Regions from separate parts of the Vibrio hippocampi genome, predicted to be linked through region 3. Evidence: predicted binding sites of a transcription regulator. Region 3 holds the regulator's gene; each other region holds the start of a gene.

Region 1 (10,943 bases), 2.0 Mb from region 3:
GGCGTGTCATTCTGACTGAATGCTGTACTTGCCGCTGACAAGGTGATTCTTATCAGTTGGTCACGGAACTTAAAGGGTAACTCACTCACTTTGTTTTGTATCTGTTGAACCATCGAGAGTGAGGTTTGTTCGCTTTGTTCTGGAAGAATCAGTATAAACTCCTCGCCAGAGAAGCGAGCAACCGTGTCGGTATCTGAGATAGCACTAGCGATGGTTTTAGCGATAATTTTTAGCGCTTTGTCACCAGCACTGTAACCAAACTGTTGATTGATTGCCTTAAACTTATCAATATCAAATAGCACCACACGCAAGGGATGTTGGCTCTTGAGCCAGCGGCGGTACTCTAATTCTAACTTATCAAATAGAGCCGTACGGTTATAAGCTTTAGTCAGCGGATCTTGCAATAGGCGTTTTGACTGGTCTTCTAATCGGCGACGATAATCTTGAGTGACTTCATAAAGTGCTTCCAGCTGATTTTGGCTGTGCGTCATGCGCTCTAGCAAGGCTTGTTCACGCACTTCTGCGTGCTGAAGGCGTTCTGCCAATGAGCTTAACTGAGTAAAGACCTGTTGAGCTCTTTTTATATCCGGAGTGTCGATAAGCAAGGACTGTTTACCGGTATGAACTAAGGCTTTTAATTCTTGATTGGTAATTTGGCGCTGCTCAAAATAGACCTGATTCTGGTCGAGGTTTTGATGATTGCTTTTTAATGAAGAAGACAGGGAAGTATTTACCTGTTCTAAAAACTGTTCGGAGGTATTCCGCTCATAATTAGTGGCATCAATAACAAGCCTAAGCACTTGTAACGTGAGCTCCAGAATATGATTTTCTGGTTGCTGTTGCAGTAGTTTAGACCGGATGTCAAACAACTGCTCGCCAGCTTCCCCATCGAAGTCTAGCTCGGTAATCAAATTCTGCAGTTCGTCGTTTAAGCTCAACAGAATATCGCTACCAGATTGAACCTCATGATCGTTGCGATTCAAGCCTGTATTCGAGGTGATAATTTTAACCGCGCGATCATAAATGCTGAGCAGTTTTGTGGCATTGTCCGTGACTTTAAAGCCAGTTTGAGCCTGACTTTCGTACGCTAAAATATTGCGTAAATCACGCTTGATTTGTGCCGGTAGACCGGTGACGCGTTGTAAAGTTTCGCCACTACGGCGAGTTTGTTCTTCCAATGAGATTTGCTGCTTTTCCATAGTCGCTGCTTTTTGTCCGAGAAGGCGTTCTAAAATGGCAAAGTTTGGCACCAAGCTGCTGATATCTTTTTTATGCTCTAATTCGCGACGTAACTCGATCAGTTTGTCGTCTATTCTGGAGTGAGAACCGATATGAGCTTGACTAAGGCAGGCAAGAAAACGTTTGAGGATTTGTTGTTCACGACGCGCTTTTAACGAGCTGTCTCTTTGCGAAACACGTAGTTGTTCCAACTGCACTTTGAGCAGGTGGATATGTTCTAATGTTTCGCTCTCAGATGAACTCATAAATCTTCTAACAGTATGGGAAGGTGGTAAACTTATTGATGCTTTGCTAGATAGTATCAAATAACATCACAACGTCACGTATTGTGATGACTGATCGCTGCATTTTTAAGCACTAATAGTTATTTTTTTTGACTCCATCCTCATTCTGGAAAGAAGAATTAATTTTTATTAGACCTTGGTTGATTGCCGCTTGACAAGCTTGACGAATATCATTGTTCGCTAAACTGGCGGCAGGTGCGTTATCGATTGCTTTTAAGTAAACCCACTGACTGTCATTATGCAGCTTACTGACGTCACGCGCCTTGTGCGTCGCCAGCAGCAAAATGTCGAGTAGCTCTTGGTCGTTGATTGCGGTGTAAGCTCTTGGCAAGAATGGGTAATCTGCCATCCCCAATCGCACGATCGCATCAATATCGTGTTTCTCAGCAAATTCATTAATCCAGCCTTGGATCTGCTTATAAACCTCTTCGGCATCGCGAGCCTGTGCGCTTGGTTCGATATAAAGTAGGTGCGCATCAGAAAAGTGATACAGACGAGCAGGCGCGACCACTTTGCTAGCGATAAAGGTGCCAAAGGCATTTTCGAGTTCTAAGCCAGCTTTGTAGCCGTTTTGTAGGTAGGCATTGCTCAAAAAAGGTAAGTCCATCATAACAAAGCGCAACTTGTCACTGAGGGGTTCACTAATTAATTCGCCGACTTGCCACTGTTCAAAATAGTGCTGCGTCTTTTCTAAAGAGCTTGGCAGGTTAAGGTTAAGCAAGCGTAGATTAGACAACCCTGAGCGAGGATGAGTAAACAGGTTGCTAGTGAGTTCACTACGCTGAACCTTGCTTTTGCGATTCGAGTGCATCAATCTAACGACGACTAAGGTTGCCAAAATCAATATACAAACCAGCACGAAAGCGAGTTTTTGGAATCGTCTTTCTCCAGCGGTGACTTCAGTCAATTGCTGAGTTTGTGTCTTGTAGTGCAGACCTTGTTCAACAAATTGCTTTTGCTGCCTAAAGGCTTCTTCGCTGATTAAGTTGAACTGGGCTTGACGGTCAACCTGTAAAGCGTTGGCTTGTTTGGTATTTACCAAGGCTTGTTGGTATTCGTGAGTTTGCTCATAGCCTAGCGCCAGCAATTGATGCGCTTGTTGTGCCAGTAACGATGATTTTATCTCCCTTGCCAGCGTCAAGGCATTGTTGGCATGGTCGATGACTTTATCCGACTCTTGTTTATGGTAGGCCAATCCGGCATACAGCAGTTCAGCTCGCGCTTTTAGTTTTGGGTAATCAGCAAAAACAAGCAGTTTCTCGGCGCGTGTTAGATACTGTTCCGCAAGGGTATAGTTATAAAGTTGCAGATAGGTAGCCGCAAGGCTGATGCGAATATCGATCACTCTATCAACACTACTGACGGTTGCAGGATGGTCGATGACATTAAAGTAGTGAACAAGCGCGAGGTTCAATTTGCCCTGCAAGAAGTAAAGGTCGCCGAGTTTCTTTAATGTTTCTGCAAGTACCAGTGAGTCTGGATAGTTGTCATAATAATCCGCAGATTGAGTTAGGTGTTCTAACGCTTTGTCTAACACGTTGCGTTGCATAAATAGCTGTGCAAGCAGTCCGTTGACCTTTGCCAAACGAGCGCTATCGTTTTGTTCAATCGACGCCCAGTAGGCCATCAGTAGTTCAGATAACGCTTCGTTATATTTGTGGAACTTAAGGAAGTGCAGACCGTATTCGGTATGAAAGTCGATCTGCCATGCAGGTCCGGCGTTTGCGATGGTCTTTCCAGCATCGGTAAATAACGTATTGGCTAATTCAAATTGCTGTTCAGATGACGCAATCTGGGCGCGCAGTATCTTGATTTTATAGTAGGTTTGGTACGCAAGCCCCTGACCTTTTTCAATCACTTTCAAATTGTTTTCGATTAAGGTCAGTGAATCAAGCGCTTGAGTAGCATCGCCATTACTTACCCACAGCATACGGGTTTTCAAAATACCTATCTCTAATTCCAAGAACATCAAGTGGTACTTTTGTGCCATGACCGTTGCTTCTTCAAGGGTCTGAAGCGCATTTCTTGGTGACCCGAGATTGAACTGAGATTTGGCGGAAATAATCAATGCGTGAACACTGCTGATCGGTGTTCTTATTCGTTGATCACTGTCATCACGGGGCGTGCTCGGATTGTGCTCGCTAGTGTGTTTGGTCAACTTACGATTATCTAGGTAGTTGCTCACAATCGCATCAGTTTGAGCAGGGTCGATATCGACCAGCTTATTCGCCTCACGCAAAATAGGCGATGTGAAGTGCAATGCAGCCGAGGCAAAGCCAGAGCAAAGCGTGAAGCCAAGCCCTAAAACCACACTAAAGACCAGCCCTAGATTTATCCTAAGATGTTTGCCCATGATGATATCCGTATTCTTCCTGTGTACTGCTGAAAATTACTGTCTTGCCATACGCTTGTTATGGCGAGGTGCATCCAAATCACTGGAGCGGAAAGGGTTGATATCTAAGCCGCCGCGACGGGTATAACGTGCGTAAACGGTCAGTGACTGCGGTTGGCAGTATTGCATAATATCGGTAAAAATACGCTCAACACACTGTTCGTGAAACTCGTTGTGTTCGCGGAAAGAGACGATATAGCGCAACAGAGCTTGACGATCGATCTTGTTTCCTTGGTATTGAATTTCGACGCTTCCCCAATCAGGCTGATTAGTAATCAGACAGTTGGATTTCAGCAAGTGGCTATGCAGGGTCTCGGTGACAGGTTCATCAGAGACAGCGCCGTCAAGCAGGCTAGGGTCGAACTGGTAACTGTCGATGGTAATGTCTTGGTCATCAATACATTCACCAGACATCGCCGCGATGGTGCTATTTTCAAAATCCTGTACTGGTGTCAGTTTAACGTCCACAGGTTCGCCAGCGCATTGGGATAAGTCGCGGCGCAAGAACTCAGTGACTTGCTGCCAAGATTCAAAGCGTGTTTGGTTAAAGCTGTTTAAATAAAGCTTAAAAGACTTAGATTCAATCAGGTTTGGGCTGGTGACAGGAATACTTGCCTCGCCAACAGCAACCTGAGGTAATCCTTTGCTGTTTAACCAAGATAACTCATACAGAGTCCAAATATCGCAGCCTTTAAATGGCAAAGTATCACCCAGATTGAGGTCATCACGGTTGAGGCTTCTTGGGACGGCTTGCAATAACGTCGCGTCGTATTGATTCGCATAATCTGTTTTTTGACCTAGGGTTAGGCCAGTAAGTGCCTCAGAATTGGAATATTTGCTCATAATTTGGGGATACTTCGATTAGAATAATGGGCGATTTTACGAAATCCCGCCGAGACTGTCATCTATTGCACACCGAAAAGGTGAGACTTGAATGTTAAAGCTTATACGCTCAAGCAATCTAAGGCACAGTCTGAAGTCGATCAACTGGAGAAAGTATGAGTGTACAACAGGCACTAGAAGCATTTGGCCACCGCTACCAACAAGCATGGTTTGATAAATATCAGACACTACCAGCAAGTGAAGAACTGTTTGAACTTGTCTCTCCTTGTGTGGATAGCAAAGGTGTGGATAGCAAAGGTGAACAACAGGTGTTTTGGCAGCGTATTGTCAGAGAGGAGCCTGAGCAGCTGGAAAATATTGAAAAGGGTATTGAGCTGCAACTGCACTCGGACATCAAAGGGTTTTATGGTCATCAATACAGCGCGGATATGCAAGCAACTTGGCAAGGCAACCCGCTCACCCTGTTGCAGGTTTGGAGTGATGAAGACTTCGACCGTTTGCAAGAGAATATCCTTGGTCATCTCGTGACTCAAAAACGTCTTAAATTAAAGCCGACGGTATTTATTGCTGCCACCGATGCCGATATGGACGTTATCTCGATTTGCAACCTCACTGGCGAGGTGATTTTGGAAAGGTTAGGCACCAGCAATCGCGATACGATTGCGCCCGATCTTGAAACGTTTCTCAATGGCTTAGAGCCGGTAGTGTAATCGTATGTATGTGGTAGAACTTGTTTTTGAGTGTTTTGACGACACCACCATCTCGGCGGTCGAGAAGGGAATCAATGGCTTAATGGATGCCTTGAGGTTCAACGGACAGGTATTGGGACGAGAGTTTCCGGTCGTATTGGGCGACGGAGAATTTATGGTTCGTGCCGTTTGTCCAGATCAAGATAGCATGCATCCAAAGTATCACTCTGATTTTGTTAAAGTCTGTCTTAAGCGTCTATCGGACGCGAGTCTGCTCGCGCCAAAGGTGCGCTTATTAGGGCTGGATATTAACTCAGAGCAAGCAGCAGAAGAAGAGACGCCGAGTTGGCAGGTGCTGTACACCACTTATGTTCACACCTGTTCGCCACTGCGCAGTGGTGAATCCTTGCTGCCGATCCCGCTCTATCGCAATCCACCTACGTTAAATGGTGATCATAAGTCGGTGATTAAGTGGCAGACAGAGTGGCAAGCGTGCGATGAAATCCAGATGGCGGGAGGCTGTAAAGCTGAGCATGCGGCATTGCGTGAGCTAACCGAGGTGGACAGTGATCTGTTTCGTCGTGGCTGGGATATTCGCGGTCGGATTGAATACATTACTCACATCCCAACCTACTATTATCAGTACCGCGTTGGGGGTAAGAGTTTGCAGGACGAGCAAGCACGCAAGTGCCCGAAGTGTGGCGGTGACTGGTTATTAGACCAGCCGTTACACGATATTTTTTACTTTAAGTGCGATTCGTGCCGCATCGTCTCGAATATCTCTTGGGATCATCTTAAATAACGTTGAATGATACCGATAAAAAAACGGGTGACAGAAATCTGCCACCCGTTTTTTTATCTATCGTTGCATTTGGAACTTGGCATTTGGAACTTGGCGGTTATTACCAGCCTTTAACCACGCCACCTTGGAAGATGTCTGATGCACCTTGGTAGACTTCGTCAGTTTGGTACGCTTTAACGAAGTTCTGTACGTTTTCAGCATTGACATTGTCTTCACGAGCCACAATCAGGTTTACATAAGGAGACTCTTTATCTTCAACAAAGATACCGTCTTTTTGTGGTGTTAGGTTGATAGAGCTCGCGTAGGTGGTGTTGATGATCGATAGAGCAACATCGTCAAGTGAACGAGGAAGTTGCGCCGCATCGAGTTCAACAATGGTGATGTTTTTTGGGTTAGCAGTAATATCGCGAACCGTTGCTTGCAGGTCTGCGCCTTCACGTAGAGTGATAAGACCTTGTTGCTCAAGAAGTAGCAGTGAACGACCAAGGTTGGTTGGGTCGTTTGGAACCGCAATACGTGCACCGTCTTGCAGTTCATCGACGGATTTCACTTGCTTAGAATAGCCCGCGATTGGATAAACAAAGCTGTTACCCGCAATTGCCAGCTTGTAGCCACGATCTTTGACTTGCTGATCCAAATATGGCTTGTGTTGGAAAGCGTTAATGTCTACCGAACCATCATCCAAAGCGGCGTTCGGCGTCACGTAGTCAGTAAAGGTGACAAGCTCAACGTCTAGACCGTACTTCTCTTTAGCCACTTTCGCCGCAATCTCAGCCACTTGTGCTTCAGCACCGGCCATCACGCCGACTTTGACTTTGCTGGTATCAACTTCTTTGTCACCGCAACCAGCAAGAACGAGTGTTGATGCTGCCACTGCCGTTGCAACAATCTTTTTAATACTTAATTTCATGGCTTTCTCCTTGTCATTATTTTAGATTTTTGAATCTGTGACTATCTGTGGTCAACACGGCGTACAATAGCGTCGCCAATGGATTGAATGATTTGCACGAGCACGATCAGCATGACTACCGTCACGGCCATAATAGTGACATCGTAGCGGTGGAATCCGTAGCGGATGGCGACATCACCTAAACCGCCGCCGCCCACAGTGCCTGCCATTGCAGAATAGCTAACTAATGTGACTAAAGTGATAGTGACCGAGTTGACGATGGTCGGCATCGCTTCAGGCAGCAAGACTTTAGTAATAATTTGGTAGGGTGTGGCTCCCATTGACTGCGCGGCTTCAACTAAACCAGACGGAACCTCTAGCAGCGCGCCTTCAATTAAGCGTGCCACAAATGGGATAGCGCCAATGGTTAAAGGTACGATAGCGGCGGTTGTGCCAATAAAGGTACCGATCAACAACTTGGTCAGTGGAATAATCGCCACCATCAACACAAGGAAAGGTACGGAACGACCAACGTTGACAATCGCGCCAAGGATGCCGTTTAGTTTGCTGTTCTCTAGCAGGCCACCTTTCTTGGAAATGTGTAGTACGACACCGAGTGGGATGCCAACTGCGAAACCAATCAAACCCGCGACCGCAACCATATAAAGGGTTTCCCACGTTGCACCCAGCAGTAAACCGCTGTTAAAAGACAGCCACTCTGTGACAGAATTAAAGGACATAACCAAGCACCTCTACTTTTACATTGTTGTCGCGCAGGAATTCAATGGCTGCATTGTCGTTTTCTTCATCGCCAAACAGTTCCGCCACCATCATGCCGAACTTAACGCCACCAGCGTAGTCCAGATCAGAACTTAAAATACTGACATCAATGTTAAACTTGCGAGCAATTTGCGTCATCAGCGGCGCATCAACGGTTGCGCCAGTAAACTCTAAACGCACCAGTGGATAACTGCCTTCAACACGAGTTGGCTGCAAGCGCACTTGATAATCTTCTGGAATAGAGAGATCTAAAGTAGAACGAATGAATTGATGCGCTAATTCGGTTTTCGGATGAGCAAAGATCTCACCCACCGTGCCTTTTTCCACCAATTTACCATCACCAATAATTGCAACTTCGTGGCAGATGCTTTTGACCACATCCATCTCGTGAGTGATCAGCAATATGGTGATTTTAAGCTTGCGGTTGATCTCTTTAAGCAGCTCTAAGATGGATTGCGTCGTTGCAGGATCCAGTGCGCTGGTCGCTTCGTCACAGAGTAAAACCTTAGGGTCGCTTGCCAGTGCACGAGCGATGGCTACACGCTGTTTTTGTCCGCCACTGAGGTTGGCTGGATAGGTATCACGCTTATCGGCAAGACCTACAAGCTTAAGCAGTTCGGACACTTTAGATTCAATCGCGTCGCTCGCACGCCCAGCAAGTTCAAGGGGGAGGGCGACATTTTCAAATACAGTACGAGAGCTAAGAAGATTAAAGTGCTGGAAAATCATACCGATGTTGCGACGAGTCACGCTCAACTCAGACTTAGTGAGCTGAGTTAGATCGACGCCATCAACGATCACTGAACCAGACGTTGGTGCTTCGAGCATATTGACGCAGCGGATCAGGGTACTTTTACCTGCTCCCGATGCTCCAATCACACCAAAAATGGTGCCTTCGGCGATATGAAGATTGATATCAGACAGGGCATTTATCGCTTTACTGCCTTGATAAAACACTTTATTTACTTGATTTAACTCGATCATCTAAGCAATCCAATTCGCTTTACTAGCATAAAAGTTTGAACTATATCTCAATTATTGGTTGATGCTATGGTTTTCACTTCTTGGTGTCAATAGATATTTTTACGTCTAGACGTCTAAAATAAAAATTGCCCGTGAAGTCCAGCATAAAGCGTGCAATAATTCTGGCATTCAACAGCTATAGACCTAAGTGAGTGATTGTGGCAAAACCAGCAGTGTTTCTAGACCGCGACGGCGTTATCAATGTAGACCATGGATACGTGAGTGACGAACATGATTTTGAATACGTGGAAGGTGTGTTTGAAGCAACCAAGAAATTAAAGCAAATGGGCTATCTGTTGGTGTTGGTGACCAATCAGTCTGGCATTGCTCGCGGTATGTTTAGTGAAGATCGATTTTTGTCACTGACTCAATGGATGGACTGGAACTTCGTTGATAACGGCGTTGAACTCGACGGTATTTACTACTGCCCTCATCACCCAGAACATGGTATCGGCGAATACAAGCAAGACTGTGATTGCCGTAAACCTAAACCGGGCATGTTTATTTCAGCAAGAGATTTTCTGAAAATAGATATGGCGAACTCAGTGATGGTCGGCGATAAAGCAGAAGACATGATGGCGGCAGAGGCCGCAGGGGTGGGAACAAAAATCCTAGTCCGCACAGGCAAACCTGTCACAGAAAAAGGCGAAGCCATTGCAACGGTTGTACTTGATAGTATTGCAGATATTCCTGCGTATCTAAACAAGTAGCCGTTACTGTCTATTAAGATAAGAGAAGTCATGGCTTCCCTTTTGTTTGATTCCTTCTTGTAGTTTGATCACTTATGAGCAAAAAACTTACCATTCTTGATATTGCTAAACTGGCTGGTGTGGGCAAGTCGACAGTCAGTCGAGTGCTAACCAATGATCCCAAGGTAAAATCGCAAACGCGTGAGAAAGTAGAGCAAATCATTCGTGATTCAGACTATGTGCCTTCGAAATCGGCACAGTCCATGCGTGGTGGTAGCCAGAAAGTGGTCGGTGTGATCATCTCTCGTTTGGACTCCCCATCAGAAAACCGCGCGGTCGGTACTATGCTCAACGTTTTGTATTTGGCGGGATATGACGTGGTGATCATGGAGAGCCAATTCGATCGCGATAAAACCAACGAGCATTTGGATGTTCTTAAACGTCGCAATGTCGATGGGGTGATCGTCTTTGGTTTCACCGGATGCGACGAGCAAGCCTTAGCCGAGTGGGGCAATCGCATCGTAGTGATCGCCATGGATACGCAAATGGTTTCGTCGATAAATTATGATAATCAAGGTGTTATCGATATGGCGTTGTCGCATCTGGAACAACAATCTATCTCTCGTATTGCCTATATCGGTGTAGACCCAGAAGACCGCACCACGGGTCTTGCTCGTCTTAATGCTTACCAAGCTTGGTGTGAGAAAAAGTGCATCAAACCTTGCTATCAAACCGGAAAGCTTAGCCACGAAAGTGCCTACCAGTTGGTGGATCAAGTACTTCAATTGGACACGCAAGCCATCGCTTGTGCAAGTGACACCATCGCCTTAGGGGTAATTAAACGTCTGCAAGAAATGGGACGCGAAGATGTGGTGGTCACAGGTGTGGGCGGCAATGAATTACTCTCTTTTCTTTTTCCAAATGTCTTTAGCGTAGATCCGGGCTACGTTCATGCAGGTGAAAAAGCTGCGAATATGTTGATTAATCAATTGAATGGTGATGACTCTGTGGTGCATTTTACCCAGCAACCAATCCACCATCAATCCGCCACCAATCCACCTTTCAACGATCTACTCTAAAATTACACTGTGATCATTCTCCATTAATGGGACTGTTCCCATTTTGTTTTTGCATGCAAAGTGACACAATCAAATTACTGGGTGGGAATGTTCCCACTGCAAGAGTGTTACGATGAATTGAATGTATCCAATACAGGGTGGAGAAAGTTATGAGTAAGATTGCGCGTCAAGATGTACAGCGTCTTATTGAGCGGGTCGGGGGGGCGGATAATATCGCCAGTGTGAGCCACTGTT
Region 2 (10,943 bases), 240 kb from region 3:
TGGTTCCTTACCGACACGTTTCCAGATCTCCTCGGGCTTGTAGAGCATCATCGCCAAAGTAAGACTTAAAGCTTTTGAGATCGACTGAATAGAGAAAGCCTCTTGAGCATCTCCAGCGGTAATGATCTCACCTTCATTGGTGTAGACAGCGATGCCCAGCTTATTGTTTGGCACTCTAGCCAATGCCGGGATATAGTCGGCAACTTTTCCTTGTCCCAAAAGCTCAGAGGCTTCGGCAAGGATTTGTGACAAGATCGATTGTGTTGGTTTCATAGTTCGATTTCTCCCAACGATAGCGCTAAAAAAAGCCAACATAACGTTGGCTTAATATCATCCGCTTAGTTTTAACTATAGCTAAAAAGTTAAGCGGTTCTGCGGTATTTGATGTCCCATACACCGTGACCTAATCTATGACCACGAGCTTCAAATTTGGTCAGAGGGCGGTCTTCTGGACGAGGAATAAAGTCGCCTTGCTCGGCAATATTGCTATAGCCCGGAGCTTGGTTCATCACCTCAATCATATGTTCAGCATAGTTTTCCCAGTCTGTTGCCATATGGAAAATACCCGAATCAAGGTTCAGCTTGCTTCTTACCATCTCTGCAAAGTCTAATTGAACAATGCGGCGCTTGTGGTGGCGTTTCTTGTGCCATGGGTCAGGGAAGAAGAGTTGAACTGCACTTAGGCTACCTTCAGGGATCATGTTGGCGAACACTTCTACGGCATCGTGGCACATGACTCTTAGATTGGTAACACCAGCATCGCGCGCCGCTGACAGACAAGCACCCACACCTGGGCTGTGTACTTCAATACCGATGAAGTTTTTCTCAGGCGCATTTTTAGCCATTTCAACTAATGAGGCACCCATACCGAAGCCAATTTCTAGAACAACCGGGTTGTTGTTGCCAAACACTTGCTCCCAATCTAGCAGTGACGCTTGATAGTCGATACCCATCGTTGGCCAACACGCTTCCATTGCCAACTCTTGGCCTTTGGTTAGTCGTCCTTCACGACGAACAAAACTGCGCACTTTGCGGATCAGTTTGCCATCTTCTGTGTATTCGTTTGTGGTCACTTCACTCATGGGATGTTTGCCTGTTCAATCAATAATCAGAGCGGGAATTATCCAAAGAATTCGCCGTCAAGCAAGCATTATTCGATAAGAAATTCACGCAGTTTTACTTCTTTTACTAAGTGTGGTGCAATTTGCGGCAAATTATAAGATAAATGAGACGAATAGTGACGCCTTTTGCACGCTCAATATTGGATTGGTACCAATTGTACGGTCGGAAAGAGTTGCCTTGGCAACAAGATAAGACCGCCTACAAGGTATGGCTATCAGAGATTATGCTTCAGCAAACACAGGTAGCAACGGTGATTCCATATTATCATCGCTTCTTGGAACATTTCCCAACTGTTGAATCCTTAGCAAACGCACCGCAAGATGAGGTGCTACATCTTTGGACAGGGTTGGGTTACTACGCTCGAGCAAGAAACTTACATAAAGCTGCAAAGGTAGTAGTCGAGCAGTATGCTGGTGAATTCCCGCAAGATCTTGAGCAGATGGTTTCGCTACCGGGTGTTGGACGCTCGACGGGAGCGGCGGTGTTATCGTCGGTTTACAAGCTTCCTATGACGATCTTAGATGGTAATGTAAAGCGCACTCTAGCACGATGCTTTGCCGTTGAAGGTTGGCCGGGGCAAAAGAAGGTAGAGAACCAATTGTGGTCCATTGCTGAGCAACATACTCCTAATGAAGATACAGACCAATACAACCAAGCTATGATGGACATGGGGGCGATGGTTTGCACGCGCAGTAAACCTAAATGCTCACTGTGCCCGGTATCAGATTTGTGTGTCGCGAATAAACAAGGTAATCCATTAGACTATCCGGGTAAAAAGCCTAAGAAGCAGAAACCAGAAAAAGAGACCTGGTTTGTGATCATCAAATACCAACAGCAGGTATTCTTGGCTCAACGTCCACCGACGGGAATTTGGGGGGGCTTATTTTGCTTTCCTGAGAGTGCATCATCGGATATTTCGTCTTCACTGGCCGACTTGGGAGTGCGGGAACAAGATATTTGCTCACAACAGATTGGGATCGCATTTCGTCATACTTTTAGCCATTACCATTTAGATATCACACCGTTTGTCGTGACTGTCGACAGACAACCCACAATGGTAATGGAACAGTCGAAAGGTCTTTGGTATAACATTAACCAACCCGATAAGGTAGGCTTAGCTGCTCCAGTAAAACAGCTAATCGACACCTTAACACGTGAATAATTGAGGATAACATTATGAGCCGTATGGTTTTTTGCGCTCGACTTCAGAAAGAAGCAGAAGGTCTAGACTTCCAACTTTACCCTGGCGATTTGGGTAAGCGTATTTTTGACAATATTTGTAAGGAAGCTTGGGGACAATGGCAGGCTAAGCAAACCATGCTGATCAATGAGAAAAAACTCAACATGATGGATCCTGAGCACCGCAAGCTACTTGAGACCGAGATGGTAAACTTCTTGTTCGAAGGCAAAGATGTTGTCATTGATGGCTATACGCCACCGTCAGAATAATTGATTTGGAATCGTCAAACACCACCGTAAGGTGGTGTTTTTAATGCTGTCTATGAAAAAAATAATTTACTTTTTGTTGCCCATTTTACTATTGGGCTGTAGTCGAGAGTTTATTGAAGGCATCTATGATGTGAATTATGAACCGACTAACCGTTTTGCTAAAAACCTGGCGGAGCTCCCCGGTCAATATGTCAAAGATACTGCGGCACTGGATGCGTTGATCAATAGTTTCAGTGGCAATATTGAAAAACGGTGGGGTAGTCGAGAGGTTAAGTTTGCAGGCAAGAGCAACTATGTCAAATACATAGACAACTATCTGAGTCGTGCTGAGGTTAACTTTAGTTCGGGCTTGATAACGATTGAAACGGTATCGCCAACAGAGCCAGAAAAGCACCTAAAAGCGGCCATCATCACAACGTTACTGACACCTGATGACCCTTCAAGTGTGGACTTATTTTCTTCTAAAGAGATTAAGTTGGAGGGGCAGCCGTTCCTATATAATCAAGTTGTAGACCAGGAAAAAAAGCCGATCCAGTGGTCTTGGCGCGCCAGTCGCTTTGCTGACTACCTGATTGCGAATAAGATCAAAACCAAGAAAGTGGATTATAAACAGGCCTACTATGTTGAAATCCCGCTGGTGGCGGATCACTTTCAACAGCGCAGTTACCAATACTCAGATATTGTTCGACGCGCTTCACAGCGTTACGATATTCCTGAAGATCTAATCTATGCCATCATCAAAACGGAAAGCAGTTTTAACCCTTATGCAGTGAGTTGGGCTAATGCGTATGGTCTAATGCAAGTTGTACCGAAAACGGCCGGCAGAGACGTGTTTAAGCTCGTCAAGAATCGCTCTGGGGAGCCTACGCCTGAGTATCTGTTTAATCCTGAGCAAAATATTGATACTGGTACAGCGTATTTCTATATCCTTAAAAATCGCTACCTGAAAGAGGTGAGTCATCCTCTCTCGTTAGAGTACAGCATGATTTCTGCCTACAACGGTGGCTCGGGTGGGGTGCTAAAAACTTTCCACTCGGACAGAAAGCGAGCGATGCGAGATCTTAACTCGCTACAACCGAGTCAAGTCTATTGGGCGTTAACAAAAAAACATCCAAATTCGGAAGCGCGTAGATACCTAGAAAAAGTAACAAAATTCAAAAAAGATTTTAACGCCGGCAAGGGCTAATAAGTGAATTTGCCGAAAAATACAGCACTTGCACGTTTTTTTGAATTTTTTTTTAAAAACAAGTTGACGGGAGGACGGAAAATCCGTTTAATAGCGCTCCGTTGCCCGGATAGCTCAGTCGGTAGAGCAGAGGATTGAAAATCCTCGTGTCGGTGGTTCGATTCCGCCTCCGGGCACCACAATTTAGATTGTTGGTGCTTTGAAAAACAAGTAGCAGCGATAAAGCATTTAGTGTGCCGACTTAGCTCAGTAGGTAGAGCAACTGACTTGTAATCAGTAGGTCACCAGTTCGATTCCGGTAGTCGGCACCATTAATTTGCCTCGATAGCTCAGTCGGTAGAGCAGAGGATTGAAAATCCTCGTGTCGGTGGTTCGATTCCGCCTCGAGGCACCATTATTTGGTGCTAAACACAATAGATTGCCGTAAGGCATTGTGTTGACACAAATAATTCCCCCTTAGTTCAGTTGGTAGAACGGCGGACTGTTAATCCGTATGTCGCAGGTTCGAGTCCCGCAGGGGGAGCCACTTTAGAAAAGCCTCATCGAAAGATGAGGCTTTTTGCTTTCTAGCGTTTGGAGATTCCTAGCGTCTAGCGATTTCTAACGTTTGTTCATTTCATCTGCCATCTGCACATCAATCTTTCTCAGCCTGTTTAGCTCGTTCAATGAGAGGAGTAATCGTTGAGCCCTGAATGAGGATAGAGAAGACAACCACTGAGTAGGTCATCACCAAAATGATCTCTTTGACATCGATGAGCTTCTCTTCAATGACCCAGATACCGGAAGGGATAGAGAGCGCCATTGCCATTGCTAAGCCGCCTCTAAGTCCACCCCAAGTTAGAATTTTTATTGACCAAGGGTTATAGCTTCGATAACGCTCAAAGCCTTGATAAGCGAGTTTGACGCTAAGGTATCGAGCGACCAGTACTAATGGAATAGAAAAGGCCATCAATACAAAGTCCTCTTTATGGAACTGAAACAGTAGCATTGACATACCGATAAGTAAAAATAGGATGCTGTTGAGAAACTCATCGACAAGTTCCCAAAAATGGTCGAGATGATATTCCGACTCCTTGGTAAATCCTCGTTCACGAGTCCAGTTACCGACCATAATGCCAGACACGACCATAGCGAGAGGTCCTGACACTTCTAATACTTCAGCAAGTGCGTAACCTGCGGTAGGTATCGCAGTGGTAAAAAGCAGTGCCATGGTGGAATCATCCGTCGCACTAATCAGAGAGTGGAAAAATATCCCAAGCACCAGACCATATAAAATACCGCCACCTGTTTCTTGTAAAAACAGCAATGCCACAGTGCTTGCATTAGGTAGTTCGGTGCCAAAGGCGATAGAGAACAGGGTAATGAAGATCACTAAACCGAAACCATCATTAAATAAAGACTCGCCTTCTATTTGAGTAGAAATACGCTTTGGGGCGTGCAGTTTTTTTACAATGGCCAATACAGCGATGGGATCGGTAGGAGAGATCAGGGCGCCAAACAACAAGCAGTAAATCAGGTCAAACTTGATACCAATGACGAAGCAGAAACCATAGAGACCAAAGCCAATAAAAAAGGTAGAAAATAGAGTAGCGCCTAATGCTAAGACGGTGATCTCCCATTTTTGGTCTTTTAAGTTCGGTAATTTAATACCTAACCCGCCACCAAACAGCAAAAAGGCTAAGATCCCTTGCAATAAAAAGTCTTCAAAGTCGATTTCAGTCATGACCTTGGTGGCGAGTTGTGTCAATTGAAACCAATCATTTTGACCAGCAATTAAAATCAGTAGAGACAGCAGCATAGATCCTGCCGTAATTGCTATGGTGGTCTGCATTTTTCCCACCTTATGGTTGATGAAAGCGATCAGCATGGCTGCTGCGGACAGAAAACAGAAAGTTTGATATACGGTCATTTTTTTACCCAGCTTTAACTTGTCTTAGTTTGGCTTTGATTGCAGTTAAGTCGAGCCACCTCTGTCATTAAGATTAGTGCTGTTTACCCAAAACTGTTTATTACCCAAGCTGTTTATTTTTGTTGTTCATTGCTTTGCACCGTAAAGGTGTGTCGATAACAGAAACACTTGCTCTAGTTTGGTGGGTTGGTTACTGTGAAGCGCTAAGGAAGCAATCAAAAAGTATTTTAGACGTCTAGATTTCTAAAATATCTGTGATACGATGACAAAATCATCATGGAACGAGGCAGTATCGTGGCAAGTAATAAAAGACAGCAGGTTGAAGCTCAATTGAAACAACGCATTCTTCTGATTGACGGAGGAATGGGCACAATGATTCAAGATTATAAATTGGAAGAGCAGGACTATCGAGGTGAGCGATTTGCTGACTGGCATAGTGACTTGAAAGGAAATAACGATCTTTTAGTGCTGACTCAACCAGAGTTGATCCATAACATCCATAACGCTTACCTCGAAGCCGGTGCGGATATTCTTGAAACTAATACCTTCAACGCTACCACGATTGCGATGGCTGACTATGACATGGAGTCTTTGAGTGCTGAGATTAACTACCAAGCGGCTAAGCTTGCTAAAGCAGCAGCTGATGAGTGGACAGCAAAGACACCAGAGAAACCACGTTATGTTGCGGGTGTTTTAGGTCCCACCAACCGCACTTGCTCAATTTCTCCAGATGTGAATGATCCAGGCTACCGTAACGTCTCTTTTGATGAACTGGTTACCGCTTACTCTGAATCGACTCGTGAGCTTATTCGTGGCGGCTCCGATCTTATCCTAATTGAAACCATTTTCGATACCTTGAATGCCAAGGCGTGTGCATTTGCGGTTGAAACCGTGTTTGAGGAATTAGGTATCACGCTCCCCGTGATGATTTCAGGCACGATTACCGATGCTTCTGGTCGCACATTATCAGGACAGACAACAGAAGCATTCTATAACGCGCTTAGACACATCAATCCAATATCCTTTGGTTTAAACTGCGCATTGGGTCCTGATGAATTGCGCCAATATGTGGCAGAGTTATCACGCATTAGCGAGAGCTTTGTCTCTGCGCACCCTAATGCGGGGCTTCCCAATGCATTTGGTGAATATGACCTATCTCCAGAGGATATGGCACAACACATTGCTGAGTGGGCACAAAGTGGTTTCCTGAACCTTGTCGGTGGCTGTTGCGGTACAACGCCAGAACATATTCGCCAAATGGCGCGAGCGGTTGAGGGAGTGAAACCGCGTTCACTGCCTGAGATACCGGTAGCGTGTCGGTTATCGGGTCTGGAACCACTCACGATTGAAAAAGAGAGCCTATTCATCAATGTCGGTGAGCGAACTAATGTTACCGGCTCTGCCCGCTTTAAACGCTTAATCAAAGAAGAGTTATACGATGAAGCGTTAGAGGTGGCTCGTCAGCAAGTTGAAAATGGTGCCCAGATCATCGATATCAACATGGATGAAGGCATGCTTGATGCTGAAGCTTGTATGGTGCGCTTCTTAAAACTGTGCGCTTCTGAGCCAGAAATTTCCAAAGTGCCTATCATGGTGGATTCTTCTAAATGGGAAGTGATGGAGGCGGGCTTAAAGTGTATCCAAGGCAAGGGGATCGTTAACTCTATCTCGCTCAAAGAGGGCAAAGAGAAGTTTGTTGAGCAGGCTAAGTTAATTCGTCGCTACGGTGCAGCCGTGATTGTGATGGCTTTCGATGAACTTGGTCAGGCTGAAACCAGAGGGCGCAAGTTAGAGATTTGTAGCAAGGCGTATCGAATTCTTGTCGACGAAGTCGGTTTCCCACCAGAAGATATTATTTTTGACCCCAACATTTTTGCAGTCGCCACGGGTATTGATGAGCACAATAATTACGCCGTCGACTTTATTGAGGCTGTGGCTGATATCAAGCGAGATTTACCTCATGCCATGATTTCTGGTGGTGTGTCCAACGTCTCATTCTCGTTCCGCGGTAATAACTATGTGCGTGAAGCTATCCACGCGGTATTCCTCTATCACTGTTTTAAAAACGGCATGGATATGGGGATCGTGAATGCGGGTCAGTTGGAGGTTTACGACAATGTGCCGACGGAACTAAGAGAAGCGGTTGAAGATGTGGTGTTAAACCGTCGAGATGATGGCACGGAACGCTTGCTCGATATTGCGGCGCAGTATGCGAATAAGGGCGTCGGCAAAGAGGATGATGCTTCCGCTTTAGAGTGGCGTACTTGGCCGGTTGCCAAACGCCTTGAGCATGCACTCGTTAAAGGGATTACAGAGTACATTGTTGAGGACACAGAAGAGGCTCGCCTGCAAGCTTCTAAGCCTTTAGAGGTGATTGAAGGACCTCTAATGGATGGTATGAATGTGGTGGGGGATCTGTTTGGTGAAGGGAAAATGTTCCTGCCACAGGTGGTTAAATCCGCGCGAGTGATGAAACAAGCCGTTGCTCATTTAGAGCCATTTATTAACGCTGGAAAAGAAGCGGGCAGATCTAACGGTAAAATTCTATTAGCCACCGTGAAAGGAGATGTTCACGATATCGGTAAGAACATTGTCGGTGTGGTTCTGCAGTGCAATAATTTTGAGATTATAGACCTAGGAGTAATGGTTCCTTGCGAGACTATTCTTAAAGTCGCCAAAGAAGAAAACGTCGATATCATCGGTCTTTCAGGCTTAATCACCCCTTCTCTTGATGAAATGGTACATGTGGCAAAAGAGATGGAACGCCAAGGTTTTGATGTTCCATTATTAATCGGTGGCGCAACCACTTCAAAAGCCCACACCGCGGTTAAAATTGAGCAAAACTATCGCGAGCCAGTGGTGTACGTGAACAACGCATCACGCGCAGTAGGGGTTTGTACTTCCTTGTTATCCAATGAGTTGAAGCCCGCTTTTACCGAGAAGCTCGATCTTGATTATGAACGCGTACGAGATCAGCATAATCGCAAGAAACCACGTACTAAACCGGTCACCTTGGAGCAGGCTCGCGCCAATAAAGTCGCCATTGATTGGCAAACCTACACGCCGCCTGTACCGGTCAAACCTGGAGTACATGTGTTTGAGAATTTCGACGTAGCAACGCTAAGAGGCTATATCGATTGGACGCCATTCTTTATGACGTGGTCGCTGGTGGGCAAATTCCCCGCTATTTTTGAGCATGAAGAAGTGGGTGAGGAGGCTAAGCGTCTCTATCAAGATGCCAATGAGTTACTCGATCGGGTAGAAAGAGAAGGCTTGCTTAAGGCAAGCGGCATGGCGGCGCTTTTCCCTGCAGCGTCTGTCGGCGATGATATTGAGGTCTACACCGATGAATCGCGAACTCAAGTTCGTAAGGTGCTTCATAACTTACGTCAACAGACTGAGAAACCTAAAGGGTATAACTATTGTCTTTCTGACTATATTGCGCCTAAAGAGAGTGGCAAAGCCGATTGGATTGGTGCATTTGCCGTGACCGGTGGGATTGGAGAACGAGAGTTAGCGGATGAATATAAAGCGCAGGGTGATGACTACAATGCCATTATGATTCAAGCGGTAGCGGATAGATTAGCCGAAGCTTTTGCCGAATATCTTCACGAAAAAATGAGAAAAGAAATCTGGGGTTATTCGTCAGACGAATCACTGAACAATGAGGAACTGATTCGAGAGAAGTATCAAGGGATCCGTCCAGCACCGGGTTATCCGGCTTGTCCTGAGCATACTGAAAAAGGCGCACTGTGGGACATCTTAGAAGTAGAGCAGACGATAGGCATGTCTCTAACAACGAGCTATGCGATGTGGCCGGGAGCCGCTGTATCAGGCTGGTATTTCTCCCATCCAGACTCTCGCTATTTTGCCATTGCGCAGATCCAAGAAGATCAGTTGCAGAGTTATGCGGATCGTAAAGGTTGGGATCGTCTTGAAGCTGAGAAGTGGTTAGGTCCCAATATTAGCTAAAATTTTTTGATAGCATAAAATGTTTAACGCCCTTGTTTGTGAAAGCAAACAAGGGCTTTTTATATTAATTATGATCTCAAATTTAAAATAATGTGGTGTGTACCTTGGTGGCTGACTCTCATGTTGATATAAGCCTCAATGTGAAACTTGTTGTCTAGTTTACGCTGACTCTTTTCAACCATAGAAAGAGAGGCTAGCGATGAACAACGCCAAGCAAATTTTAAAGCAAATACAGCAACTTCCTTTACACCCTCAATGCTTAGAGGAGAGAGAGCATTTTTTATCACTGATACATCAATACATACAAGCGTCTGGTGATTCCGATGTATTTGCCAAGATAGTCGATTATCGAGCTTTTGAAATCCGAGAATTGGCCAATGATGACGACAATACTGATAACTTGAAGCACACTTTCACCTGCTCTACCGCTAAGTACCTTATCTCCCACTCCTCACTACCCACCTTTCCCGTTCATTACTCCCATATTGAATGTCTTGCCAATGTGTATTTCGACCACATTCTTGATTGTTGGGCTGAATACCTTGTATTTTCAATCCACTATCGAGCTAAGAACATGGATGAAGCCGTCGCTGAATACAATGAATCAATAGTAGATAGTGATGACCATTATCATAGCGAGGTTGTTGATGATATTTCTCTGGATGAGCGACGGTTTTTGACCTGTTTTTCTAATCAACTACTTAGCCTTTCTGACGCCAATGTTTTGATAAATATAGAAACATTCATCAAGCGTGAGGGGTGGTATGAGATGTTGTACGATATGGAGATCTCAGCCAGAGGTGAGCACTTTATTTTATATCAAAAAGTGGCCGAAACCATGCTAATATGCAGTAGTGTGAATATTAGGCGTTGGGGGAATAAGCAGACTTGGCTGGCTTTTTCTCCCTTTTTTCAAAGCGCCAAATGGAGCATGAAGCTTGATGAAAATAAACTGCGCAGTTTGGAGTTTTTTGGCTTGTTGGGTTCTGGTTCGTCCAATGATTTGAGTATGGATTCGATCGATAAGTTTGATAGAAGTCTAATACAGAGCATTAGTAATCAAGATGCCATGTGTGAAGTGATAAGATTAGCGATAGCCGCACCGGCTAGAAAATTAAACCAGCTGTTGTTCGAAATGACCAAGGCACTAATGATAGCGTTAGACCAACTTGGATTTCAGGCGGTTTATATCATTACAGAGCAGCCTGCTATTAGGTACTTTTTTGAATCAGTCAATAACGCATATGCTGATGTTAGCCCTTATGTGTCTGTGTGCGAATTCAAAGTGTCTGAATATGCGCCAGT
Region 3 (10,943 bases):
GAACCACTCAACATTCTTCAGTCTGAGCTTCTGTATCGAACTCGTCAAAGTGAAGAGACCGAAGCGGAACTCGAAGAAGCCCTGATGGTGACAGTAGCGGGTATCGCAGCGGGTATGCGCAACACAGGTTAGTCACTCAATCTGTTTCATACCTGAGACAAAAGACCGCAAATTGCGGTCTTTTTTGTTCAAACAGCGATAATTTTCTGCTTGTTTAGATTTTAAGGTGGAGAATAATTATCGTTTAATTTATTATTAGGCAATCTGACACACTGACCTTCTGTTCACTTCAATACTATATAATTACACGAACAGTTAAGGTGTCATCACATCGTCCCCCTAGGTGACAATGGCTTAGATAAGGTTATACCGCGTTTGGTCTTTGCTTCGAGTTTTAGACTCGATAAGCAAACCCTGTAAACGCCACTGACAATCACACCGATGCAGTTTGATCGGCAGTCACGCAAGATTGCTCTCAGGTTGCTTTCAGAATGGTGTTCGTCAGTGAAGATAATTATATTAGTTTAACCATTTGGATTTAAGACATGTCATTACCACACGTGATTCTTACCGTTCTTAGCACACGAGATGCAACCGGCTACGATATTACTAAAGAATTTTCCGCCAACATCGGATACTTTTGGAAAGCGAGCCACCAACAAGTCTATCGTGAACTTAACAAGATGGCCTCAAGCGAGTGGGTAACCTGTACTCTCGAGCCTCAAGAGGGTAAACCTGACCGTAAAGTCTATGCCATCACTGATGCAGGGCGCGTCGCGCTGAGTCAGTGGTTTGAGCAGGCAACTGTCCACCCGACAGTGCGTGACGAGTTTGCAGCAAAACTAGCCGCTTGTGCGGTTCAACCCTCTGCAGCATTTCGTATTCAGCTTGAAGCGTTGATTGAAGAATCAAAACGCTTAGTTGCCCACTACAAAGAGATTGAAGCGGCGTACTACGCAACCCCTAACACATTGACTAAGCCACAGCGTCTTGAGCGCCTAACCCTTCGTAGAAACATTTTTTCGAGACAGGCTTGGATTGATTGGGCAGAAGAGTCGCTTGCTGAACTAGAAGCGATCAACTAACCCTTATTCTTCCAATCATAAAAAAACCTCTCAACGCAATGCGTGAGAGGTTTTTGTTTTTTAACGAACCGATTTTCGTAACAGACTGAATTGCTTAAACCGCGACGTTCGGTCTCACTCCAAGAGTATGACAAAGCGCGTAAGTCATTTCAGCGCGGTTAAGAGTATAGAAGTGGAAATCTTTCACTCCCTCTCGACTTAATACTCGCACCATATCAATCGCTTGGCTGGCACCGACTAACTGACGTGTCGTTGGGTCATCATCTAGACCCTCAAACTGTTTCTGCATCCAACCGGGCACTTTAACGTTATTCATGGCAGCAAAACGAGAGGCCTGCTTAAAGTTTGTCACCGGTAAAATACCCGGTACGATTTCAACATCAATGCCCGCTGCCACACAGCGATCTCTAAACCGCAGATAAGACTCAACATCAAAGAAGAACTGAGTGATAGCACGGTTCGCGCCTGCATCAACTTTACGTTTAAGATTGAGTAAGTCAGCCTGGGCACTTTTAGCTTCAGGGTGAACCTCTGGAAACGCAGCGACTGAAATATCGAAATCGTGGCGTGACTTAAGCAGTTCCACCAAATCAGAGGCATACATATCTGGTGCGCCGCCGCCCTCTGGAATATCACCACGTAACGCAACAATGCTTTCAATACCATTGCTCCAATAATCATCGGCAATGGTAATCAACTCCTCTCGAGAGGCGTCAATACAAGTCAGGTGTGGAGCAGCAATCAGCCCAGTCTCTGATTTGATCTCTTTAATAATGGAGTGAGTTCTATCACGCTCGCCCGAATTAGCGCCGTAAGTGACTGAAACAAACTTGGGCTGTAATGTTTTTAAACGATGAACCGACTTCCACAAGGTTTCTTCCATTGTCGGCGTGCTCGGCGGGAAAAACTCAAACGAAACATTAATATCGTCCGATAACTCAGCGATATTCTGGTTGAGTGCATCAATATGTCCTGCGTGTGTGTATCCCATGGTTATCTCCCTATCACACTAAAGCCTGGTCAATCCTTTGGCTTAAACCTGTCTGTTTTTGTGGTTGGTCTTTTTCAACGTAATTATGTTTTCTGCATCAATGACTTTTAATGTAGATAATTGTGAACGTAAGTACTTTGAACGTAATGTTGTGTATTACTGCTTTTGTTATTTTCGACGTTTAGACGTCTATATGTCTACAGAATGACGGGGACGCGGTTTAAAGTCAATAGACAATTGATGATTTTTTCGCTCATAGATGATGGATGTAAAGCGCATTAAAAAAGCGCCTTGTTTGGGATTTCGCTAAATCCGTAACAAAGGCGCTTAATCAATGGTTAGAATAAGCTGGATAACAGGTTCAAATCCGATTGAATTGCCCCTGCCGTCACCTCGCGACCGGCACCGGGTCCCCTGATCACCAGCGGATTATCTTTGTACCATGCACTTTCAATCGCGAATATGTTGTCACAAGGCAGCAAGTTTGCCAACGCGTGCTCTTTTGACAAGGCTTCAATACCCACTCTTGCTTTACCGTATTTATCAAGGCGAGCAACATAGCGCAGCACCTTGTCTTCTCGCTTGGCTTTATCCAACCGTTCTTGAAGTTGCTCGCTCAATAAAGCCGCTTGGTCAAAAAATTCGTCCAGTGATAGATGCTTCAGCTCCGCTGGCACCAAAGACTCAACCGTCACCGATGTTGGCTCAATATTCACGCCCGACTCTCTAGCAAGAATCACCAATTTTCTCATCACATCTGAGCCATCAAGATCCAAACGTGGATCGGGTTCAGTCAGACCTTGCTGCCAAGCTAGATCAACCAACTCACTGAATGGCACACTGCCATCGAACTGCTGGAATAACCAAGACAAAGTGCCAGAGAAAATGCCTGATAGCGCGGTGATCTCATCGCCACTCTCTTTTAAGTCTCGCACCGTGTGGTTGATCGGTAATCCAGCCCCCACGGTGGCGTTGTAAAGCCACTGACGCCCAGTTTTGGCAAACGCATCCTGCACCGCATGGTAAATATCACTCGGCGCAGATCCCGCTACCTTATTCGCCGATATCAGATGCATACCACTTTCCGCGATATCGATATATCGTTCAGAAAGTGCTTTGCTTGCCGTGACATCCAGCACCACAACTTCATCGTAGCCCTGCAAGCTCGCCAGTTGACTTAACCACTCATCGCCTTGATACGCCACTGCTTCGTCACTGTATCTATCCAGAGCGGTCTGCTCATCCAACCCATTAGGATCGAGCCAAAGCTTTTGGCTATCGACAATGGCGACCAAGTCAAAACTCATGCCGCGGCGTTTTTCAATCTCAGACTTTTGTCGCTTGAACAGCTCCAACCAACTTGAACCTATATTGCCCTTTCCACATAAAGCAATGGCAACACGCTTATGGGCTTGGAACAGCTGAGTATGCAGCGACTTCACCAAGCCACTAAGCTCAGTGGTACGCAGAAGCGCAACCAGACTCAGTCCAGATTCACTCTCAAAGAAGAATTCCGTCGGTGCATTTTTTAACTGTTGATAGAAGCCAAAACAGTGGTTGGCATTCTTGGTCACTCCCGCACCAACGGCTGCCAGCATGGAATAGCCTTCTTTCAGGCGGATCTCCGCCGTCACGGCTGAATCTTGTAGCTGTTCGAGCACGCCAGACGCGATCTCGGTGGTATAAGCGAGACGAAGACGAGCCTGATCACTCTGCGCTTCAAAGGCTAAAGGTTCTAATTGGGCGCGGTATAAGCTACTGAGTACCTGCTCTTTGGCTCGTTCAAAATCATGACCGCTGGCAAAACTCAGCTCAATCAGTAGCACCTCATCGAGAGAGGTTATAATTTTTGCACCCCGCCCAGAGACTAACACGCGCTCGATACGTGTCGAGCCAGACTCTGGCTGATAACTGCAGCGTAAGCTCAAATCCATCGCACTTTGCGCCACTGGTTGTAGCGTTCGACTATGCAACACCGGAGCCGCTAGTCTTGCTAATTCGCTCGCTTCATCCAGTCGCAACAGGGGCAGCAAGCAAGCATCATTCACTAGTCTTGGATCCGCGCTATAAACACCCGCCACGTCACTCCAAATTGTGACGATATCCACCTCGGCCAATGCGCCAATCACGGTTGCTGAGTAATCCGAACCATTTCGCCCCAGCAGTACAGTGTCACCTTGAGTGCTTTGTGCCATAAAGCCGGTAATCACCACTCGGTGGTGTTGATGCTGTGCCAACATCTCTTTGATTAATGGATAGGATTGTGCACGATCCACCTCAGGCTGAGTGCCGGGCTCCGCTCTTAAGAACGCTCTAGCATCTTGCGCCACGGCAGCCAGATCAGACTGACGAAGTAGAGCGGCTAACAATCGAGATGACCAGACTTCACCGTGACCCAGCACAGCCGCTCGCTCAGCCTCTGAAAGTGGTAGGGTCAGTTCACCAAGCTGAGTAAAGTCTTTACTCATCGACTCAGACAGGGCGGTGGCTTCCTCATCCTTAAGCAATTCATCCACCAAGGATAACTGAAACTGTCTAAGTTGGTGCAGATGCTCATGAGCAAGACGCCCATCTTTACTCAGCGCATCAAGAAATTGAATGAGTCGATTGGTGGTTTTGCCTGCCGCAGAGACCACCACTAGATCTTCACAGTGTGAATAATCGCGTAAAATCGCGGCTACGCGACGATAGCACTCAGGATCGGCTAAGCTACTACCACCAAATTTATGCAGCTGCCTTTTCGTATTCATCTTGTTATTCACCCTTGGTAACGATGCGTTTTAGCAAACGCTTGTTGTAAATCGGCAATCAAATCTTGGGCATCTTCAAGACCCACAGACAAACGCAGCAATTGTTGTGAGACACCCGCCTTTGCCAGCGCTTCCTCTCCCATCGCTCGATGTGTCATCGAGGCTGGATGACAGATAAGGCTTTCCACTCCTCCCAGAGACTCAGCAAGGGAAAACAAGGACAACTCACCCACAAAGTACTTAAGCTGATCAAAGCTGCCCGCAAACTCAAAACTGAGCATGGAACCAAAACCCGATTGCTGCTTCTTGGCAATCTCGTGCCCTGGGTGTTCAGGTAGGCTTGGGTGATAAATCGTTTTAACTAAAGACTGCGTCGTGAGGAATTTAAGGATCTCCAGTGAGCTCTCTTCATGGACTCGCATACGCGCCCCCAAAGTACGCAGTCCTCTTAGGGTCATATAGCTATCAAACGGTGTGCCGGTTGCACCGATACAGTTGCCCCACCAAGCCAGTTCTTCGGCATCTTGTGCTGACTTCGCAATAATCACTCCACCGATCACGTCTGAGTGTCCATTGATGAACTTAGTGGTTGAGTGGATAACAAAATCAGCCCCCAGCTCTAACGGCTTTTGATAGATAGGCGTTAAAAAGGTGTTGTCTACCGCCACCATGGCACCGATCGCTTTTGCTTTTTGGCAAATTTTTTCAATATCCACCACGCGTACTAGAGGATTTGATGGGGTTTCCAACAGAATCAACTTGGGCTTCTGTGCCAACGCTTGGTCCAATGCGGCTTCATCCACTTGATCAACAAAGTTAACCTTGAAGTCACCCTTATTTGCTCGTGTATTGAAAAGGCGGAAAGTACCACCGTAGCAATCATGCGGCGCTACAATCAGATCATCGGGACCTAAAAATGTCGACACCCAAAGGTTTAGAGCTGAGGTACCACAGTTAGTGATCACTGCGCCTTCACCGGATTCTAACTCACTCAGCGCTTGCTCGAGTAATCCTCGGTTTGGGTTTCCTGAGCGGGTATAGTCGTAATTTGGCACTTCCCCAAAGGCAGGAAAACCATAGTTGGTTGAGAGGTAAATAGGGGGAACAACAGCATGGTGTTGAGTGTCAGACTCGATACCTGTGCGTACGGCAATTGTAGACGGCTTCCGATCGCTCATAGAAAAATCCTTTATCAAACGCGATTAATGAAAATTAGTATACCCAAGTCAAACTGTGATACTAGGCTTGTTGCCTAACAATCGTCAGTAATTTTGACCTTACAGATTTTCATCGAACTGCTGCGCAAAATATCGAAAGCGCAACAGTCCATAAAAGTAGAATGGGTTCACTTTACCATTACGAAAAAAGACGTCAACACTTCTAGACGTCTATAAGGCTTTGCATATGGCAGTAAATGCCGCTAAAATTGCGCCATTGTGAATTACTCTATTTCAAACAGTGGAACGAAGGTACGCTATGGCAGACTGGAACGGTGAATACATCAGCCCTTACGCAGAGCATGGTAAAAAGAGCGAGCAAGTAAAGAAAATCACGGTATCCATTCCGTTAAAGGTGCTTAAAGTACTGACCGATGAACGCACTCGCCGCCAGATCAACAACCTGCGCCACGCGACCAACAGCGAACTGCTTTGCGAAGCGTTCCTGCACGCGTATACCGGTCAACCCTTACCCACCGATGAAGACCTAAGAAAAGACCGTCCAGACGACATCCCAACCGAAGCCAAACAGCTAATGACGGAGATGGGTATTGAGTTTGAAGCCTTCGATGAAGAGTAAGAGATAAGATTCTAGGTTTTAGGCCCTAGGTCCTAGAATCTAGGTCCCGTCTACTTTCACGGGACCATATCACCCTAGCACCTATCACCTAGCACCTAGCACCTAGCACCTATTTAGTTTAGTTTAAACCATATAACTCTCAGGCAACTCAATCCTCGCCACCCCAGACTCAACCGCAGCCAACGCTACCGCTTTCGCGACACGAGGTAATAGACGCGGGTCCATGGGTTTAGGGATAATATAATCATTACCAAAACTAAGGCTTTCAACGCCCGCCGCATGTAAAACGGCTTCTGGTACTTCTTCTTTTGCTAACTGACGAATTGCTTCAACCGCGGCTAATTTCATCTCATCATTAATTTCGCTGGCACGCACATCTAATGCACCACGGAAAATAAATGGGAAGCAGAGTACGTTATTCACTTGGTTTGGATAATCAGAGCGACCTGTACCCATGATCAAATCATCTCGAACTTGGTAAGCCAACTCCGGTTTAATCTCGGGATCTGGATTAGAGCATGCAAAAACCACTGGCTTATCAGCCATCAGCTTTAATGCGTCCGCAGGCAGTAAGTCTGGACCAGACACACCCAAGAAAAGATCCGCACCTTCAATCACATCTTCCAAGGTGCGTTTGTCAGTGTTATTGGCAAACAGTGCTTTATATTCATTCAGATCATCACGGCGAGTATGGATCACGCCCTTACGATCCAGCATGTAGATCTTCTCACGCATTGCGCCGCATTTGATCAACAATTCCATACAAGCAATCGCCGCAGCACCTGCACCCAAGCAGACGATGGTCGCCTCTTTTAGCTCTTTGCCTTGTAGTTCAAGGGCATTCAGCATCCCCGCTGCGGTTACAATCGCTGTACCGTGCTGATCATCATGGAATACTGGTACATCGCAACGCTCGATAAGACGTTTCTCAATTTCAAAGCAATCCGGCGCTTTAATATCTTCTAAGTTGATGCCACCAAAAGTGTCAGAAATATTGGCTACAGTGTCAACAAACTCATCGATAGTGCGGTGCTTCACTTCTATGTCGATAGAATCCAATCCTGCAAAACGCTTAAACAACAACGCCTTGCCTTCCATAACCGGTTTTGACGCTAAGGGTCCCAAGTTACCCAAACCTAAAATAGCGGTCCCGTTTGAGATCACGGCGACCATATTGCCTTTCGCGGTGTACTTATAAACGTTGTCCGCACTTTGCGCTATTTCACGCACGGGCTCTGCAACGCCTGGGCTATACGCAAGCGCAAGATCTTTGGCTGAGTTAGCCGGTTTGGTCAGTGCGACTTCAATTTTTCCAGGAACAGGATGGGCATGGTAATCAAGAGCTTGCTGGCGAAACTCGTTGATCAGATTGTCATCAGACATAGTGTGTAACCTTACTGTGAGTCGTTTTAATAACTATTAATTAAAACATCACATACTACCCAGATCACACAAATTGAAAAGAGGCATCGTGAATTTAATCACACTGGCAGGAGCAGTCATCTAATAAAGTGACTATACCCAAGTTACCTCAAGATGCAGAGTTCAGAAGTAACTTGGGTATATATTTTAAGGGCAAGCTTGAACGGATATAACGCTTGTTGATGACGTGTTTATCTATGAGGCAAAGAAAAAGGACGCCGATTGGCGTCCTTTTCTGGAATCTGTATATGCAGAATTACTTCTTGCTAGACAGAGCACCAAAACGCTTGTTGAAGCGATCAACACGGCCGCCCGTATCAACGATACGTTGCTTACCAGTGTAGAATGGGTGACATTTGTCACATACGTCAAGGTGAATTGACTCTTTAGATAGCGTTGAGTTGAACTCAAACTCGTTACCGCAAGAACAAGTTGCTTTAACTGCTTTGTACTCTGGGTGGATACCAGCTTTCATGGGAAACCTCAAATATTTAGGCCGTGTCGCCATCCGATTCTAAGCCGGACACCACACGTAGTTAAAAAGTAAATCGCAATGATAGGGACATTAGACCATACCATCAAGGCGCAGTATATTAATGAATACTCACCTTGGAATCAACAAAAATTGCCACTTTTTTCACCACCTTTAGGTGACGATTCTTCGTCACTTCAAAGGCAAAGCACAAAAATGAGCCGGAAAGCCTAACTTTATCACCGCAGTTAAGTATAGAATACCAATCCCATTGATTTAAGTTCTCTCTATTATGCGTCCAAATATCGCCCGAGTTGCCCTGCCTGTTCCCTTAGATAAGCAGTTCGACTACCTCGTTCCTGCTCACCTCTTTCCTGTGGTGGGCGGTCGAGTATCCGTGCCGTTTGGACGACAGACTTTAGTCGGCATCGTTACCGAGTTTAGTCATCAGTCCGAGTTTCCTATTGAACAACTCAAGTCGATAAAACAAGCCCTTGATACTCAACCGGTTTGGTCAAAGCCTCTGTATGAACTTATCGTTTGGTGCAGTCAATACTATCAACATCCTTTAGGTGACACCCTCAACAATGCGCTGCCCGCAGCACTGCGTAAAGGCAAGCAAGCCAACTTCTCTGCCACGATTCAGTGGCGTTTAACCGACAGTGGTAAAAACCAACTCATGCAGGGATTTGGTCGGGCAGTCAAACAAGCGAAAGCGATGATGATGCTAGAGTCTGGTCCCTGTGACCATCAATCTCTACTCGATCATGAAATCAGTAGCGCTACGCTAAAGACCATTGAAGATAAAGGGTGGGTTGTCTCTGAGGAAAAAACCGTGACCGTGCCACCAAGACCAGCAGTGATCACTAATGATCCTGGTGATCTCAAGGTCAATTCAGAGCAAGCGATTGCCATCGCCTCAGTCAACAGCCAAAACCAGTTTGGGTGTTATTTACTGGAAGGCGTAACCGGCTCAGGTAAAACCGAAGTCTACCTGCAAATGATCAAACCGGTTGTCGAAAAAGGTCGACAGGCGCTGGTACTGGTTCCGGAGATTGGCTTAACGCCGCAAACTATCAACCGTTTTCGTAAACGCTTTAATGTACCTGTGGAAGTGATCCATTCTGGGCTCAATGATAGTGAACGCCTAAACGCATGGCTCAGTGCCCGAGACAATCACGCTGGCATTGTGATTGGTACACGCTCAGCATTACTTACGCCCTTTGCTGATCTTGGCATTATTATTGTCGACGAAGAGCATGATACCTCCTACAAACAGCAAGATAGCCTACGCTACCATGCTCGCGATGTCGCCGTTATGCGAGCGGCCAAAGAGCAGATACCGATTATTTTAGGCTCTGCGACGCCTTCGCTCGAGACACTGCACAACGCATTAAGTGGTAAATATCATCATTTAGTACTGAGCCAGCGCGCGGGTCTAGCGGTCCCCACCACGAATAAGGTTATTGATGTCAAAGGGCAGTATCTAGAAGCTGGTCTTTCTGCCCCGCTAATTGCTGAATTACGCAAGCACCTTAATCAAGGCAATCAAGTGATGCTGTTTCTCAACCGTCGCGGATTTAGCCCAGCCCTGATGTGCCATGAATGTGGTTGGACTGCCGATTGCCAACGCTGTGATGCTTACTATACCTATCACCAATCCAGCCGCGAGATGCGCTGCCACCATTGTGGCTCGCAGCGTCCAACGATTCATCAATGCCAAAATTGCAATTCTAATCAGTTGGTCACCGTCGGTGTGGGCACCGAGCAACTTGAACAGCAACTCGCGACACTCTTCCCTGAATACAAAGCGATTCGTATCGATCGGGATAGCACTCGACGTAAAGGCAGTCTGGAGAATGCGCTCGAATCGATTCGCAATAATGAATATCAGATATTAATCGGCACTCAAATGCTCGCTAAAGGTCACCACTTTCCTAATGTGACTCTGGTGGCACTATTAGACGTTGATGCCTCTTTATATAGCAGTGATTTTCGCGCCTCTGAGCGATTAGCACAGCTATTTATTCAAGTTGCGGGACGCGCAGGGCGAGCCAGTAAACCTGGGGAAGTCTTACTGCAAACGCACCATCCAGAGCACTCGCTGCTGCAAACCTTACTGCACAAAGACTATCACCACTTTGCCCAGAGTGTATTACAAGAACGCAAGTATGCCATGTTGCCTCCTTTCAGCTTTCTCACTCTATTTAGAGCGGAAGCGAATCAATCGGACGACGCCGAAATATTTTTGCGTCAAGTTCGCCACTCTCTTGAAGCGCACCCACTATTTGACCACCAGGCGATCGTTTTAGGACCCACACCGGCTCCTATGGCTAAGCGAGCGGGTAAATCCCGTTGGCAATTGATGTTACAAGTGACCAGTCGCAGCCAGATGCAAAAGATCTTGGCCAGTGCCAAGCCAGTCA

Evidence for each region. Region 3 encodes MetJ, which represses methionine synthesis genes. Its sites were predicted from a motif close to TTAGACNTNTANANGTCTAA; they were not measured.
Region 1: metN (methionine ABC transporter ATP-binding protein MetN) is a predicted target of MetJ. The motif match lies at 9,000-9,019, and genes of this name have one in related genera.
Region 2: metH (methionine synthase) is a predicted target of MetJ. The motif match lies at 5,894-5,913, and genes of this name have one in related genera.

What each region holds. Positions count from the first base shown of each region.
Region 1 is NZ_CAKLCM010000002.1:239,334-250,276, forward strand. It holds gene L9Q39_RS03560 (GGDEF domain-containing protein) at 1-1,484, opposite strand, end outside; gene L9Q39_RS03565 (tetratricopeptide repeat protein) at 1,597-3,876, opposite strand; gene queF (NADPH-dependent 7-cyano-7-deazaguanine reductase QueF) at 3,913-4,758, opposite strand; gene syd (SecY-interacting protein) at 4,914-5,468, shown strand; gene L9Q39_RS03580 (Zn-ribbon-containing protein) at 5,473-6,249, shown strand; gene L9Q39_RS03585 (MetQ/NlpA family lipoprotein) at 6,350-7,159, opposite strand; gene L9Q39_RS03590 (methionine ABC transporter permease) at 7,201-7,878, opposite strand; gene metN (methionine ABC transporter ATP-binding protein MetN) at 7,868-8,902, opposite strand; gene gmhB (D-glycero-beta-D-manno-heptose 1,7-bisphosphate 7-phosphatase) at 9,100-9,651, shown strand; gene treR (trehalose operon repressor TreR) at 9,726-10,709, shown strand; gene treB (PTS trehalose transporter subunit IIBC) at 10,859-10,943, shown strand, end outside.
Region 2 is NZ_CAKLCM010000002.1:2,015,393-2,026,335, reverse strand. It holds gene glsB (glutaminase B) at 1-273, opposite strand, end outside; gene trmB (tRNA (guanosine(46)-N7)-methyltransferase TrmB) at 363-1,082, opposite strand; gene mutY (A/G-specific adenine glycosylase) at 1,238-2,284, shown strand; gene L9Q39_RS11465 (oxidative damage protection protein) at 2,299-2,571, shown strand; gene mltC (membrane-bound lytic murein transglycosylase MltC) at 2,624-3,757, shown strand; tRNA gene L9Q39_RS11455 (tRNA-Phe) at 3,861-3,936, shown strand; tRNA gene L9Q39_RS11450 (tRNA-Thr) at 3,993-4,068, shown strand; tRNA gene L9Q39_RS11445 (tRNA-Phe) at 4,076-4,151, shown strand; tRNA gene L9Q39_RS11440 (tRNA-Asn) at 4,208-4,283, shown strand; gene L9Q39_RS11435 (cation:proton antiporter) at 4,392-5,666, opposite strand; gene metH (methionine synthase) at 5,961-9,638, shown strand; gene L9Q39_RS11425 (acyl-homoserine-lactone synthase) at 9,838-10,943, shown strand, end outside.
Region 3 is NZ_CAKLCM010000002.1:2,251,661-2,262,603, forward strand. It holds gene ppc (phosphoenolpyruvate carboxylase) at 1-132, shown strand, start outside; gene L9Q39_RS12450 (PadR family transcriptional regulator) at 546-1,085, shown strand; gene metF (methylenetetrahydrofolate reductase) at 1,180-2,076, opposite strand; gene L9Q39_RS12460 (bifunctional aspartate kinase/homoserine dehydrogenase II) at 2,415-4,826, opposite strand; gene L9Q39_RS12465 (O-succinylhomoserine (thiol)-lyase) at 4,835-6,004, opposite strand; gene metJ (met regulon transcriptional regulator MetJ) at 6,303-6,623, shown strand; gene L9Q39_RS12475 (malic enzyme-like NAD(P)-binding protein) at 6,747-8,006, opposite strand; gene rpmE (50S ribosomal protein L31) at 8,302-8,520, opposite strand; gene priA (primosomal protein N') at 8,810-10,943, shown strand, end outside.